3 regions of the Kitasatospora sp. NPDC004669 genome follow, and region 1 is predicted to be linked to each of the others. Evidence: riboswitches for the same ligand, from Rfam matches in the RefSeq annotation. Region 1 holds a riboswitch; each other region holds the start of a gene.

Region 1 (3,988 bases):
CGGATCACACTTGAGGGAGCAGGACCCATGGCGTACACGACCGACGAGACGCTCACCGTCCTCGTCTACAGCGACGACCGCAACACCCGCGAGCAGCTGCTGACGGCGCTCGGCCGTCGGCCCGCCGAGGATCTTCCGGAGCTGTCCTACCTGGAGTGCGCGACCACCCCCGCGGTGCTCAAGGCGCTGGAGAAGGGCGGCATCGACCTCTGTGTCCTGGACGGCGAGGCGGTGCCGGCCGGCGGGCTCGGCCTCGGGCGCCAGCTCAAGGACGAGATCTACGGCTGCCCGCCGGTGCTGGTGTTGATCGGCCGGCCGCAGGACTCCTGGCTCGCCGCCTGGAGCCGGGCCGACGCCGCGATCTCCCGCCCGGTGGACCCGGTCGCGCTGGCCGGGGCGGTGGCCACCCTGCTGCGGGCCCGACTGGCCAAGCGGACCCCGGCCACGCGTTGAGCGGTGTTGTCTCACCACTAGAGAAGACACCGCCGTAGGAACCCCACCGCTGGATAGGCTGGCTCCATCCGTACGGACGTCCCCGGTGTAGGGGAGCCGACAATAGCTGGAGTCAGCCATGGTGAACGTGAACCCTGCGAACGGTGGTACCGACCCCGCGCAGGTGGTCCGCACCTGGCCGGACCTCCTGGCGGCGCTGTTGAAGGGGGAGGACCTCGACCGCTCGTCCACCGCGTGGGCGATGGACCGGATCATGAGCGGCGAGGCGTCCCCCGTCCAGGTGGCCGGGTTCATGGTGGCGCTACGGGCCAAGGGCGAGTCGGTCGAGGAGATCTCCGGGCTGGTCGACGCGATGTACGAGCACGCCGAGCCGCTGGACATCCCCGGCCCGGCGGTGGACATCGTCGGCACCGGCGGCGACCGGGCGAAGACCGTCAACATCTCCACCATGTCGGCGATCGTCGCGGCGGCCACCGGGGCCAAGGTGGTCAAGCACGGCAACCGGTCGGCCTCCTCCACCAGCGGCTCCTCGGACGTGCTGGAGAAGCTCGGGGTGGCGCTCGACCTGTCGGCCCGCCGGGTGGCCGAAGTGGCCGAGGAGGTCGGGCTCACCTTCTGCTTCGCGGCGAAGTTCCACCCCTCGATGCGGCACGCCGCCACCGCGCGGCGCGACCTCGGGGTGCCCACCGCCTTCAACATCCTCGGCCCGCTGACCAACCCGGCCAAGGTCACCTCGCACGCGATCGGCTGCTTCGACACCCGGCTCGCCGGCCTGATCGCCGGGGTGCTCGCCCGGCGGGGGGCGACCGCACTGGTGTTCCGCGGCGACGACGGGCTGGACGAGCTGACCATCACCACCACCTCGCGGGTGTGGCTGGTGCGCGACGGGGTGGTCACCGAGACCACCTTCGACCCGCGGGACGTCGGCATCGAGCTGGTCGGCATCGAGGCGCTGCGCGGGGCGGACGCCGCGTACAACGCCGAGGTCGCGCGCCGGCTGCTGGCCGGGGAACGCGGGCCGGTGCGGGACGCCGTGCTGCTGAACACCGCGGCGGCGCTGGTGGCGCTCGACCTGGGCGACGCGCCGCTGACCGAGCAGCTCGCGACGGGCATGGCGCGGGCGGCGGAGGCGATCGACTCGGGCGCGGCGCAGGATCTGCTGCGGCGCTGGGCGGACGTCACCAGCCGTAGCTGAGGCGGCAGTTGAGGGCCCGTGCCGGTTCGTCGGCGCGGGCCCTTCGCGCGCCCCGGAGGAGAGCGGGCGAGAGCACTGTCCGGATGGTGGATTCCTGTTTGACCGCTCGACGGACCCGACCTAGAGTCCTGGCCAGGTCATGAGTGACAGCGTCAAGCCCCAGCTTGCTGTCCGGCAACCCTCCGTCCGTGGCGGGGTGCCCTGGGTGAGGACCGGGTCGCTCGGCAAGCCGTCCGTGCGACAAGCGCGGACGCCCGACGACTGGCACTCCCGGGGTCCCTACCCCCGAAGGAGTGCATCCTCATGTCCGTCTCCCACCCGTCGCCCGCCACCACCCTTCTTTCGGCGCGCTCCGCGCGGTCCCTCCCATGCGCCCCGCTCGCCGTCCTCGGCCACGACGTCCAGGTCCCGCTGGCCAGCGGGGAGAAGGTCGGCTACGCGGCGCTCGACTACGCGGCCAGCTCGCCGGCGCTCCAGCGGGTGTGGGACGACGTCGCCGCCTACGCGCCCTACTACGGCAGCGTGCACCGGGGTGCCGGGTACCTCTCCCAGCTGTCCACCGACCTGTTCGAGCAGAGCCGCCGCACCGTCGCCGAGTTCCTCGACCTGCGCGAGGGCGACCAGGTGGTCTTCACCCGCGCCACCACCGACTCGCTCAACCTGCTGGCCTCCGCCGTTCCGGCCGGCACCCGGGTGTTCGCCTTCGAGACCGAGCACCACGCCGCGCTGCTGCCCTGGGCGCACGCCGGGCTGGAGGTCGACTACCTGCGGGCGCCGCGCTCGCGGGCCGAGGCGGTGGCCGTGCTGGACGCCGCACTCGCCGGGGCGCCCGCAGGGCCGAAGCTGCTGTGCGTCACCGGGGCCTCCAATGTGACCGGTGAGCTGTGGCCGGTCGCCGAACTGACCGCGACCGCGCACCGGCACGGCGCCCGGGTGGTGCTGGACGCCGCCCAGCTGGCCCCGCACCACCGGGTCTCGGTGCGCGAGCTGGACGTCGACTGGATCGCCTTCTCAGGTCACAAGCTGTACGCGCCGTTCGGCGCCGGGGTGCTGGCCGGGCGGACGGACTGGCTGGACGCGGCCGACCCGTACCTGGCCGGCGGCGGGGCGACCCGGACGGTGGCGCGGGAGGTGGACGGCTCGGTGGCCGTCCAGTGGCACACCGGCCCGGCCCGGCACGAGGCCGGCTCGCCGAACGTCATCGGCGCCTACGCGATCGCCTCGGCCTGTCGGGCGCTGACCGAGGCCGGCTTCGACGCGCTGGAGGCCCGGGAGCGGCAGCTGGTCGAGCGGCTGACGGCGGGGCTGGCGGAGATCCCGCAGGTCAGGGTGCTCAGCCTGTTCGGCGCGACCGGTGACATTCAGAGCGCCGCCCGGGTGGGCGTGCTGTCCTTCGTCGTCCAGGGCTGGAACAGCTCGCACTTCTCGGCCGCGCTGTCCGCCGAGTACGGCATCGGGGTTCGCGACGGACTGTTCTGCGCCCACCCGCTGGTGCGCACCCTGCTCGGGGAGGAGTCCGGGGTGGCGCCCGGTCCGGTCTCCGAGTGCGGGGCGCCCGAGCCCTCGCTGCCGGGCGAGCGCAGCCTGAACGCGATCCGGGTGAGCTTCGGCGCCGGGACGCCGGACGAGCACATCGAGCGCTTTCTGACCGCCGTCCGGGAGCTGGTCACGGACGGCGCGGCCTGGAACTACCGCAACGAGGGTGGCCGTTGCGTCGCCACTGTGCAGATCGACAGGGGCCGTCGCGAGGGCTGAGTCCTACTCGTCCAGGCCGAGGGCGAATGCCGCTTCCAAGTCGTGCTGGGAGTAGGTGCGGAAGGCGATCTGGGTCTCGGTGTGGGCCACGCCCGGGACCTTGTTGAGCCGACCCGGGATGACCTCGGCCAGGTCGTCGTGGCGGCGGACCCGGACCATCGCCACCAGGTCGTAGCCGCCGGTCACCGAGTACACCTCGCTGACGCCCTCGATGGCCGCGATGGCCTCGGCGATCTCCGGGATGCGGTCGACACTGGTCTTGATCAGGACGATGGCGGTGATCACTGTTCGGGCTCCTTTGTGGGGTGCGGCCAGGGTATCGGGCCTCAGCCGGGGCGTCCCGGGGGGCGGCCGACGACGGTGCAGGCGTAGAGGAAGCCGGCCGAGAAGCCGATCACGTGGACCAGGTAGGCCACCCCGGGCCCGGCCGAGTGCACCGACCACCACTGCAGGGCGAACCAGAGGCCGAGCACCAGCCAGGCCGGGAAGCGCAGCGGGAGGAAGAGGAGCAGCGGGACCAGGGTGGTCACCCGGGCGCGGGGGTGGAAGCGCAGGTAGGCGCCGAGCACGGCGGAGATCGCGCCC
Region 2 (3,988 bases), on a different contig from region 1:
CCGCCCAGCAGGATCCGGCCTGAGGTCGGCGACTCGAAGCCCGCGATCATGCGCAGCACCGTGGTCTTCCCGGACCCGGACGGGCCGAGCATCGCGAAGAACTCGCCCTCGCCGATCTCCAGGTCCACGCCGTCGACCGCGCGGACCCGGCCGTCGAAGGACTTCGCCAACGCTTCGAGCCGGACCGCCGCGGGGGCCGGAGCCGGTCGGGGCGAATGGTCGTCGCTCATCAACTCGTGCGGCCCTTCTGATCGGTGTCGCGTGAACGATTCGCATGGTCGGTGTCGTGCACGGGACACATGGCTCGGCACACGAAAACCTAAGAGGATTCCCTCGATTCGGCCATGGACGCCTGCACGGTCTTCCGCTGCCGAGTTGTGCGGCGCTACAGTCCGGCGCATGTCCGTGACGCTGCGCGATCTGCTTCGGGACGAGGGCCTTGGCCTGCGGCTGTGTACCAGCCCGGCCGGTGTCGACCGCGTCGTCCGCTGGGTCGCGGTGACCGAACTCGCCGATCCGACACCGTGGATGACGGGCGGCGAGCTGCTCCTCACTACGGGCCTGCGGCAGCGGACCGCCGCCGCACAGACCGCCTTCGTCCAGCGGGTGGCGGCCGCCGGCGCGTCAGCGGTGGGCTTCGGCACCGGGCTGAGCCACCCCACCGTCCCCAGGGCGACGGTGGCCGAGGCCGAGCGGTTGGGCCTGGCGGTGCTGGAGGTCCCGTACGAGACGCCTTTCATCGCGGTGAACCGCCTGGTCGCCGAACGGGTCGCGGCCGAGGACCACAGCGCGCAGCGGCGACTGGTCGATCAGCACGATCTGCTGGTCCAGGCCCTGCTGACCGGCGAGGGCCTGACCGCGCTGCTGCGGGTGCTGCGGCGGGCCTGCGGGTCAGAGGTCGCCGTCCTCGACCGCCACGGCTCGGTCCTCGCCACCGCCCCGGAGCGTTCCGGCGCACTGGCCGAGGAGGTGCGGGCGGCCGGGCTGAAGTCCTCGGACGAGGCCGGTCACGTCGGTCCGCTGTGCCTGCCGGTGCAGGTCGACGGGATGGTCGCGGCGTTCCTCTGCCTGCGGTCGGCCGGCCCCGCGGCGGACGTGCTCCCGTACGCGGTTCGGCTGGTCGGCCTGGAACTGGCCCGTCGACAGGCCCACTTGGCCGGGCGGCGGGAACTGGTCGGCCAGGTCGTCGAGGACATCGTGCGGGACGTGATCGCACCGGCGGCCGCCGAGCGCAGGCTCGCCACGTTCGGGCTGGACGCCAAGGCCGCCCACCGGGTCGTCCTGGGCCGCCTGGCACCGGACGGCGCGGGGGCGGCGGCGGACCGGCGGCTGGCGCGGCTGCCCTGGCTGACCGCGGGCCGCCCCGAGTCCCCCGAGCCGGTGCTCACCGCCGTGGTCAACCGGTACCTGGTGGCGGTGGTCCCGCAGTCCGCGCCCGTGGACAAGCTGGCCCGGCGCTTCGGCACCGCGCTGACCGGCCTCGACACCCGCGCCGCGGTCGGGATCGGCGGATGCTACCGAGGCGTCGACGGCCTGCGCTGGAGCTGGTTCGAGGCCCAGGCGGCCCTCACCCGGGGCCCCGGGGTCCACGCCGGTGACCCGCTCAACCTTCCCCGGCTGCTGCTGTCCAGCCCCGATCTGCCGTTGAAACAGCTCGCCGCCGAGGTGCTGCGCCCGCTCACCCGGTTCGACGAGACCAACAACGCCGATCTCATCACGACCCTGCGCGCCTACCTGGCCGCGGACTGCTCGGTCCAGGCGGTCGCCGACCGGCTGTACGTCCACCGCAACACCGTCCGCTACCGGCTGGACCGGATCGAGCGCCTCACCGGCCGATCACTGCAGTCCATGCAGGACCGCTTCCAGCTCTGGCTCGCCCTCCTCGCCGCCTTCCCCGACCGGACATCGGCGATTCCCCAGCATGATTGACCGTTTCCGACGATCAGCCGGGAGCCGGCGGGGCGACGGGTCGGTCAGGGATGGCGCAGGGCTTCGGTGAGGCGGTCGGCCGCCTCGACGACGGCCTGGGAGACGCTCGCGCCGGGGTGGCGGGTGAGGCGTTCGATCGGGCCGGAGACGGAGACGGCGGCCACGACCCGGTTGGACGGGCCGCGGACGGGGGCGGAGACGGAGACCACGCCGGGCTCGCGCTCGCCGGCGGACTGGGCCCAGCCGCGGCGCCGTACGCCGCTGAGGGCGGTGGCGGTGAAGCGGGCGCCCAGGAGGCCGCGGTGGAGGCGCTCGGGTTCCTCCCAGGCGAGCAGGATCTGGGCGGCGGAGCCGGCCTTCATGGGGAGGGTGACGCCGACGGGGACGGTGTCACGAAGGCCGGAGAGCCGCTCGGCGGCGGCCACGCAGATGCGGACCTCGCCCTGGCGGCGGTAGAGCTGTGCGCTCTCGCCGGTGACGTCGCGCAGGTGGATGAGGACCGAGCCGGCTGCCGCCAGCAGCCGGTCCTCACCGGCCGCCGCCGAGAGCTCCCCGAGCCGGGGGCCGAGGACGAACCGGCCCTGGAGGTCCCTGCCGACCAGGCGGTGGTGTTCCAGTGCGACGGCGAGCCGGTGGGCGGTCGGCCGCGCCAGGCCGGTGGCGGCGACGAGTCCGGCCAGCGTGGCGGGACCTGCCTCCAGGGTGCCGAGGATCGAGGTGACCTTGTCGAGCACGCCGACGCCGCTCGTGTTCTCCATGGATGGGTACTCCAGTCTCAAACCCCGTGAGCGACGGGTGGGTTCCGCTCACGGAGGCTCCCCGCGGGGAGCGGGGGGTGGTCAGCGAGAACGGGCCGGAGAAGTCGGCCGATTGCCTGCGCCGGGCACGAGACGGGTACGCGAAAGGGCCGGGGCGGGAAGCGCCCGGGCGAAGGACAGCGCAGAGAGCACCGTGTCTCCTCATCTTTCCCGCGCCACGTTGGCGACAGGCCGGAGTTGGCACTGATCCCGGACGGCGCGGCGCGTACTTCGGACGCCGAGTCGACCGGGGAGTTGCCGGGGCTTCGTAGGGCCGGTCCCTCCACCCCTCTGGATGATTCGCGAGGAACGATACAAGACTCCCCGGCCGGCCCGCCAAACCTCCCCCATCGCGTGCGGACGCTCCGCATCATCCGGTCAGGGGGTTGGCCGCCGGTTGGCCGCCGCTAAAGGCGAGCGCTGAAGGTTCCACCCGATCCGGCCCATCCCCGACCGGCTCGTCGGCGTGGGGACCGCCGTCGTCAACCCAGGGTGCGGTCGAGGTTGTAGGCGGCGCTGATCAGCGCGAGGTGGGTGAACGCCTGTGGGAAGTTGCCCTGTTGCTCGCCGGTGTGGCTGATCTCCTCGGCGTACAGGCCGAGGTGGTTGGCGTAGGTGAGCATCTTCTCGAAGGCGAGCCGGGCCTCGTCCAGGCGGCCGGCCCGGGTGAGGGCCTCGACGTACCAGAAGGAGCAGATCGAGAAGGTGCCCTCCTCGCCGATCAGGCCGTCCGGGCTGGCCTGCGGGTCGTACCGGTAGACCAGTGAGTCGGAGACCAGGTCGGCGCTGAGCGCGTCCAGCGTGGAAAGCCACTTGGGGTCCGTGGGTGCGATGAACTTGGCCAGCGGCATCATCAGCACCGCGGCGTCCAGCACCTGGTCGTCCTCGTGCTGGACGAACGCCCTGCGCTCCGCGGACCAGCCCCGGTCCATGATCCGCCGATAGATGGCATCACGCGCGGCACCCCAGCGCACCAGGTCGGCCGGCAGGCCACGGCGCCGGGCGATCCGGACGGCCCGTTCGATCGCCACCCAGCACATCAGGCGGGAGTAGAGGAACCTCTTGCGACCGCCGCGGGTCTCCCACACGCCCTCGTCGGGCTGGTCCCAGTTGGCACAGACCCAGTCGACCACGGCGCACACGGCGTCCCACTGCTCGCTGGAGATCGGCTGACCCCACTTGTCGTACAGGTAGACGGAGTCCAGCAGGGCGCCGTAGATGTCGAGCTGGAGCTGGTCGACGGCCGCGTTGCCGACCCGCAC
Region 3 (3,988 bases), on a different contig from region 1:
TTACCCAAATCCCTGCAGGAATTCTGACATCCGCCTGACATGTTTCACGGCCCTGGACCCGACCCGGCCTCAGCGTCCGGACGACCTCAGGCGGAAGCACCGCGCGAGCCGAGAGGGAAGCCCCGTTCCCAGCAGAGCCACACTCTACTCCGACTTGACCCGGAAATATTCCCGCCGAAATGCCGGCGGCCGCCCGCGCATACGGAGAGTCGAATTCCGTACGTGCGAGCGGCCGGGAAACGGGTTCGCGACGGCTCAGCAGCCGCCGGCCACCGCCGGGATGATCGAGACGCTGGCGCCGCCCTTGATCTCGGTCGCCAGGCCCTCGGCGAAACGCACGTCGTCGTCGTTCACGTACACGTTGACGAAACGGCGCAGCTTGCCGGTGTCGTCCAGAATGCGGGCGGAGATACCCGCGTGGTTCTTCTCCAGGTCGGCGATGACCTCGGCCAGGGTGGCCCCCTCGGCGGACACCTCGGCGGCGCCGCCGGTGTAGGTGCGCAGGATGGTGGGGATGCGGACGTTGGCGCTCATGGCTCTCCTAGCGGGGGGTAGGGGTGGTTCAGGCGGACGCGAGGCCGGCGGAGCGGAACGACTCCAGCGTCGGGCGGATGACAGCGGTCATCCCGGCGTCGGAGACGGCGTCCAGCGTCTTCAGGCCGTCGCCGGTGTTGATCGCGACGGTCTCCTTGGCCGGGTCCAGCCGACCGGTCTCGACCAGCTTTTTCAGCACGCCGACGGTCACCCCGCCCGCGGTCTCGGCGAAGATCCCTTCGGTCCGGGCCAGCAGCCGGATCGCCGCCACGACCTCCGCGTCCGTGACGTCCTCGACCGCACCGCCGGTCCGACGGGCGATGTCCAGCACGTACGGGCCGTCCGCCGGGTTGCCGATCGCCAGCGACTTGGCGATGGTGTCCGGCTTGACCGGCTTGATCACGTCCCGGCCCGCCTTGAACGCGGCCGACACCGGCGAGCAGCCCTCGGCCTGGGCCCCGAAGATCCGGTACGGCCGGTCCTCCACCAGGCCGAGCCCGATCAGCTCCTGCAGCCCCTTGTCGATCTTCGTCAGCTGCGAACCCGAGGCGATCGGGATGACGATCTGCTCCGGCAGCCGCCAGCCCAGCTGCTCGCAGATCTCGTACGCCAGCGTCTTGGAGCCCTCGCCGTAGTACGGACGCAGGTTGACGTTCACGAAGCCCCAGCCCTCGCCGGCCGAGTCCCCGATCAGCTCCGAGCAGAAGCGGTTCACGTCGTCGTAGTTGCCCTCGATGCCGACCAGCTCGCCGCCGTACACCCCGGCCATCACGACCTTGCCCTGCTCCAGGTCGTGCGGGATGAAGACGCAGGACCGGAACCCGGCCCGGGCCGCCGCCGCCCCCACCGCGCCGGCCAGGTTGCCGGTCGAGGAGCAGGACAGCGTGGTGTACCCGAACGCCCGCGCCGCCTCGATCGCGCAGGCCACCACGCGGTCCTTGAACGAGTGCGTCGGGTTGCCGGAGTCGTCCTTCACGTGCAGCGGAGCGGTGAACCCGAGCTCCCGGCCCAGGTTGTCCGCCTTCACCAGCGGGGTCCACCCCGGGTTCAGGTTCGGCTTGGACGCCACATCGGCCGGCACCGGCAGCAGCGGCGCGTAGCGCCAGATGGACGCCGGACCGGCCTCGATCCGCTTGCGCAGCTCCTCCGCGCGCTCGCCCCCGAACTCGTACGCGATCTCCAGCGGCCCGAAGCACTCCAGGCAGGCGAAGCTGGGACCGAGCGGGAAGCGGGTGCCGCACTCCCGACAGGACAGCGCGGCGGCGGGGCCGAGGTCGACCGAAACGGGTGCGGCAGTGTCGATAGCCATGATGGCGGAGGCCTCTCTCCTCATCTTCCCCGGGACGCGGTCGCGCCACAGGCCGGAATTGGCACCTGTCCCGCCGGGGCCTGTACGACAGCCGAGCGAGAAGGTTGCCGGGACGTCAACGGGCCGTTCCCTCAGTCCCTCTGGATGAGCTTGTGAAGTTGTGGTTCAGCGGCGACCCCGGCGTGCGAAGGTCCGACCGCTGTACGAAGACTGTATCCGAAGGCGTCATCCCTGAAAGGGCCCGTCCGCCACGCGAGATGGCCCGTTCCACCCGACCTCGCCGAGGAGACCCACCGTGCCCGCCGAACCGACCCCCGCACTCCTCCCACAGGCGGCGTCCTGGCTGCGCCGCCGTTCGTGGAGCGCGGCCGACCGGCCGGTTCACGCCCTGCTGGAGGCCAAACGGCACACCCGGCAGACCGTCAGCGTCGTCCTCCCGGCACTCGACGAGGAGGCCACCGTCGGCGACATCGTCCGCACCATCCGCCGCGAACTGATGGACCGCATCCCTCTGGTCGACGAACTGGTCGTACTCGACTCCGGCTCCACCGACGCCACCGCCGCCATCGCCGCCGAGGCCGGCGCCCGGGTGGAGCACCGCGACGCCATCCTGCCCCGGCTGCCCACCGCCCCCGGCAAGGGCGAGGTGCTCTGGCGCTCGCTGCTGGTCACCCACGGCGACATCGTCTGCTTCATCGACGCCGACCTGCGCGAGTTCGACCCCGCCTTCGTCTCCGGCATCATCGGCCCGCTGCTGACCGACGGGGACATCCACCTGGTCAAGGCCATGTACGACCGCCCCCTGGAGACCGAGAGCGGTGCGATCGTCCCGGCCGGCGGCGGCCGGGTCACCGAACTCGTCGCCCGCCCCCTGCTCAACCTCCACTGGCCGGAACTCGCCGGCTTCGTCCAGCCCCTCGGCGGCGAGTACGCGGCCCGCCGCTCACTGCTCGAACGACTGCCCTTCCCCACCGGCTACGGCGTCGAACTCGGCCTCCTGGTCGACGCGTTGGAGCTGGTCGGCCTGGACGGCCTGGCCCAGGTCGACGTCGGCGTCCGACACCACCGCCACCAGGACAGCCAGGCCCTCGGCCGGATGGCCGCCACCATCTACCGCACCGCCCTGGAACGGCTCGACCGCACCCACCGCCTCAAGGCCTCCGCCGACCTGGTCCACCCCCACCTCACCCAGTTCACCCGCGACCCGCAGACCCGCGCCTTCACCGCCCACACCCACCCCGTGACCGCCCTCGAACGCCCGCCGATGCACACCGTTCCCGAGTACGCGAAGCGCCGCACCGACGGGTGACGGACCCGAGCAGTGCGGCCGCTGCGGTTTCGCCGGTTACCCCGGCGGTTGGTTTGCGATGTCCGCCAACCGGCAACATCCCAACCGTGACTCCTCCCCCTCTCGACGAGGAGGCTTCCCACTCGACCCCTGCGGAGCCTCGTGGCGGCCAAGCCCTGACCGCTGCGTATCGCAGGTCTCCGACTGTACGGCTGCGCCGCGCTCCGCTCCGCCGTACGCTCGGAATCCACCCCAACGGGTGAACGGGCAGACCCAGAAGAGGACTCATGGCCGATTCATCGACCAAACGTTCAGGCCAGGCCGGCACCGCCCCCGTCCTGGTGGCCTCCAACCGGGGACCGGTGTCGTTCAGCACCGCCGACGACGGCACGCTGACCCTGCGCCGCGGCGGCGGAGGCCTGGTCTCCGGCCTCTCCGCCATCGACGACCCGAACGCCGTCTGGGTCTGCGCCGCCCTCGGCGACGCCGACCGCCGAGCCGCGAGAGAAGCCCCCGACGGCCGCCTCGACCTGACCGGCCACGAGGTCGGCGGCCAAGCCGTACGGATGCTGGACATAGACCCGGAGACCTTCGCCCGCGCCTACAACGGCGTCGCCAACTCCACCCTCTGGTTCGTCCACCACCTGCTCTACGCGACCCCCACCGCGCCCTCCTTCGACGCGGACTTCCGCACCGAATGGGCTGCCTACCAGGCCTACAACACCGCCTTCGCCGAGGCCCTCGCCGCCGAAGCCGCCCCGAACGCCGCGGTCCTCGTCCAGGACTACCACCTCTCCCTGGCCCCGGCCCTGCTCCGCCGGGCCCGCCCCGACCTGCGGATCGGCCACTTCTCCCAC

Evidence for each region. A riboswitch is a leader RNA that binds a small molecule or an ion and turns the genes downstream of it on or off. The one in region 1 is predicted to bind S-adenosylmethionine.
Region 2: it holds a riboswitch for S-adenosylmethionine, as region 1 does, so the genes downstream of both, ABZW30_RS15565 (IclR family transcriptional regulator) here and ABZW30_RS24600 (aminotransferase class V-fold PLP-dependent enzyme) in region 1, are expected to answer to the same signal.
Region 3: it holds a riboswitch for S-adenosylmethionine, as region 1 does, so the genes downstream of both, thrC (threonine synthase) here and ABZW30_RS24600 (aminotransferase class V-fold PLP-dependent enzyme) in region 1, are expected to answer to the same signal.

Annotation. Positions count from the first base shown of each region.
Region 1 is NZ_JBEXKB010000031.1:32,434-36,421, forward strand. It holds gene ABZW30_RS24590 (hypothetical protein) at 28-453, shown strand; gene trpD (anthranilate phosphoribosyltransferase) at 572-1,648, shown strand; SAM riboswitch class IV at 1,784-1,901, shown strand; gene ABZW30_RS24600 (aminotransferase class V-fold PLP-dependent enzyme) at 1,952-3,403, shown strand; gene ABZW30_RS24605 (Lrp/AsnC ligand binding domain-containing protein) at 3,407-3,688, opposite strand; gene ABZW30_RS24610 (rhomboid family intramembrane serine protease) at 3,730-3,988, opposite strand, start outside.
Region 2 is NZ_JBEXKB010000015.1:92,904-96,891, forward strand. It holds gene ABZW30_RS15555 (ABC transporter ATP-binding protein) at 1-230, opposite strand, end outside; gene ABZW30_RS15560 (PucR family transcriptional regulator ligand-binding domain-containing protein) at 400-1,929, shown strand; gene ABZW30_RS15565 (IclR family transcriptional regulator) at 1,974-2,687, opposite strand; SAM riboswitch class I at 2,886-3,028, opposite strand; gene ABZW30_RS15570 (glycoside hydrolase family 15 protein) at 3,209-3,988, opposite strand, start outside.
Region 3 is NZ_JBEXKB010000013.1:104,492-108,479, forward strand. It holds gene ABZW30_RS14045 (MoaD/ThiS family protein) at 256-534, opposite strand; gene thrC (threonine synthase) at 563-1,843, opposite strand; SAM riboswitch class I at 1,861-1,994, opposite strand; gene ABZW30_RS14055 (glucosyl-3-phosphoglycerate synthase) at 2,139-3,152, shown strand; gene ABZW30_RS14060 (trehalose-6-phosphate synthase) at 3,419-3,988, shown strand, end outside.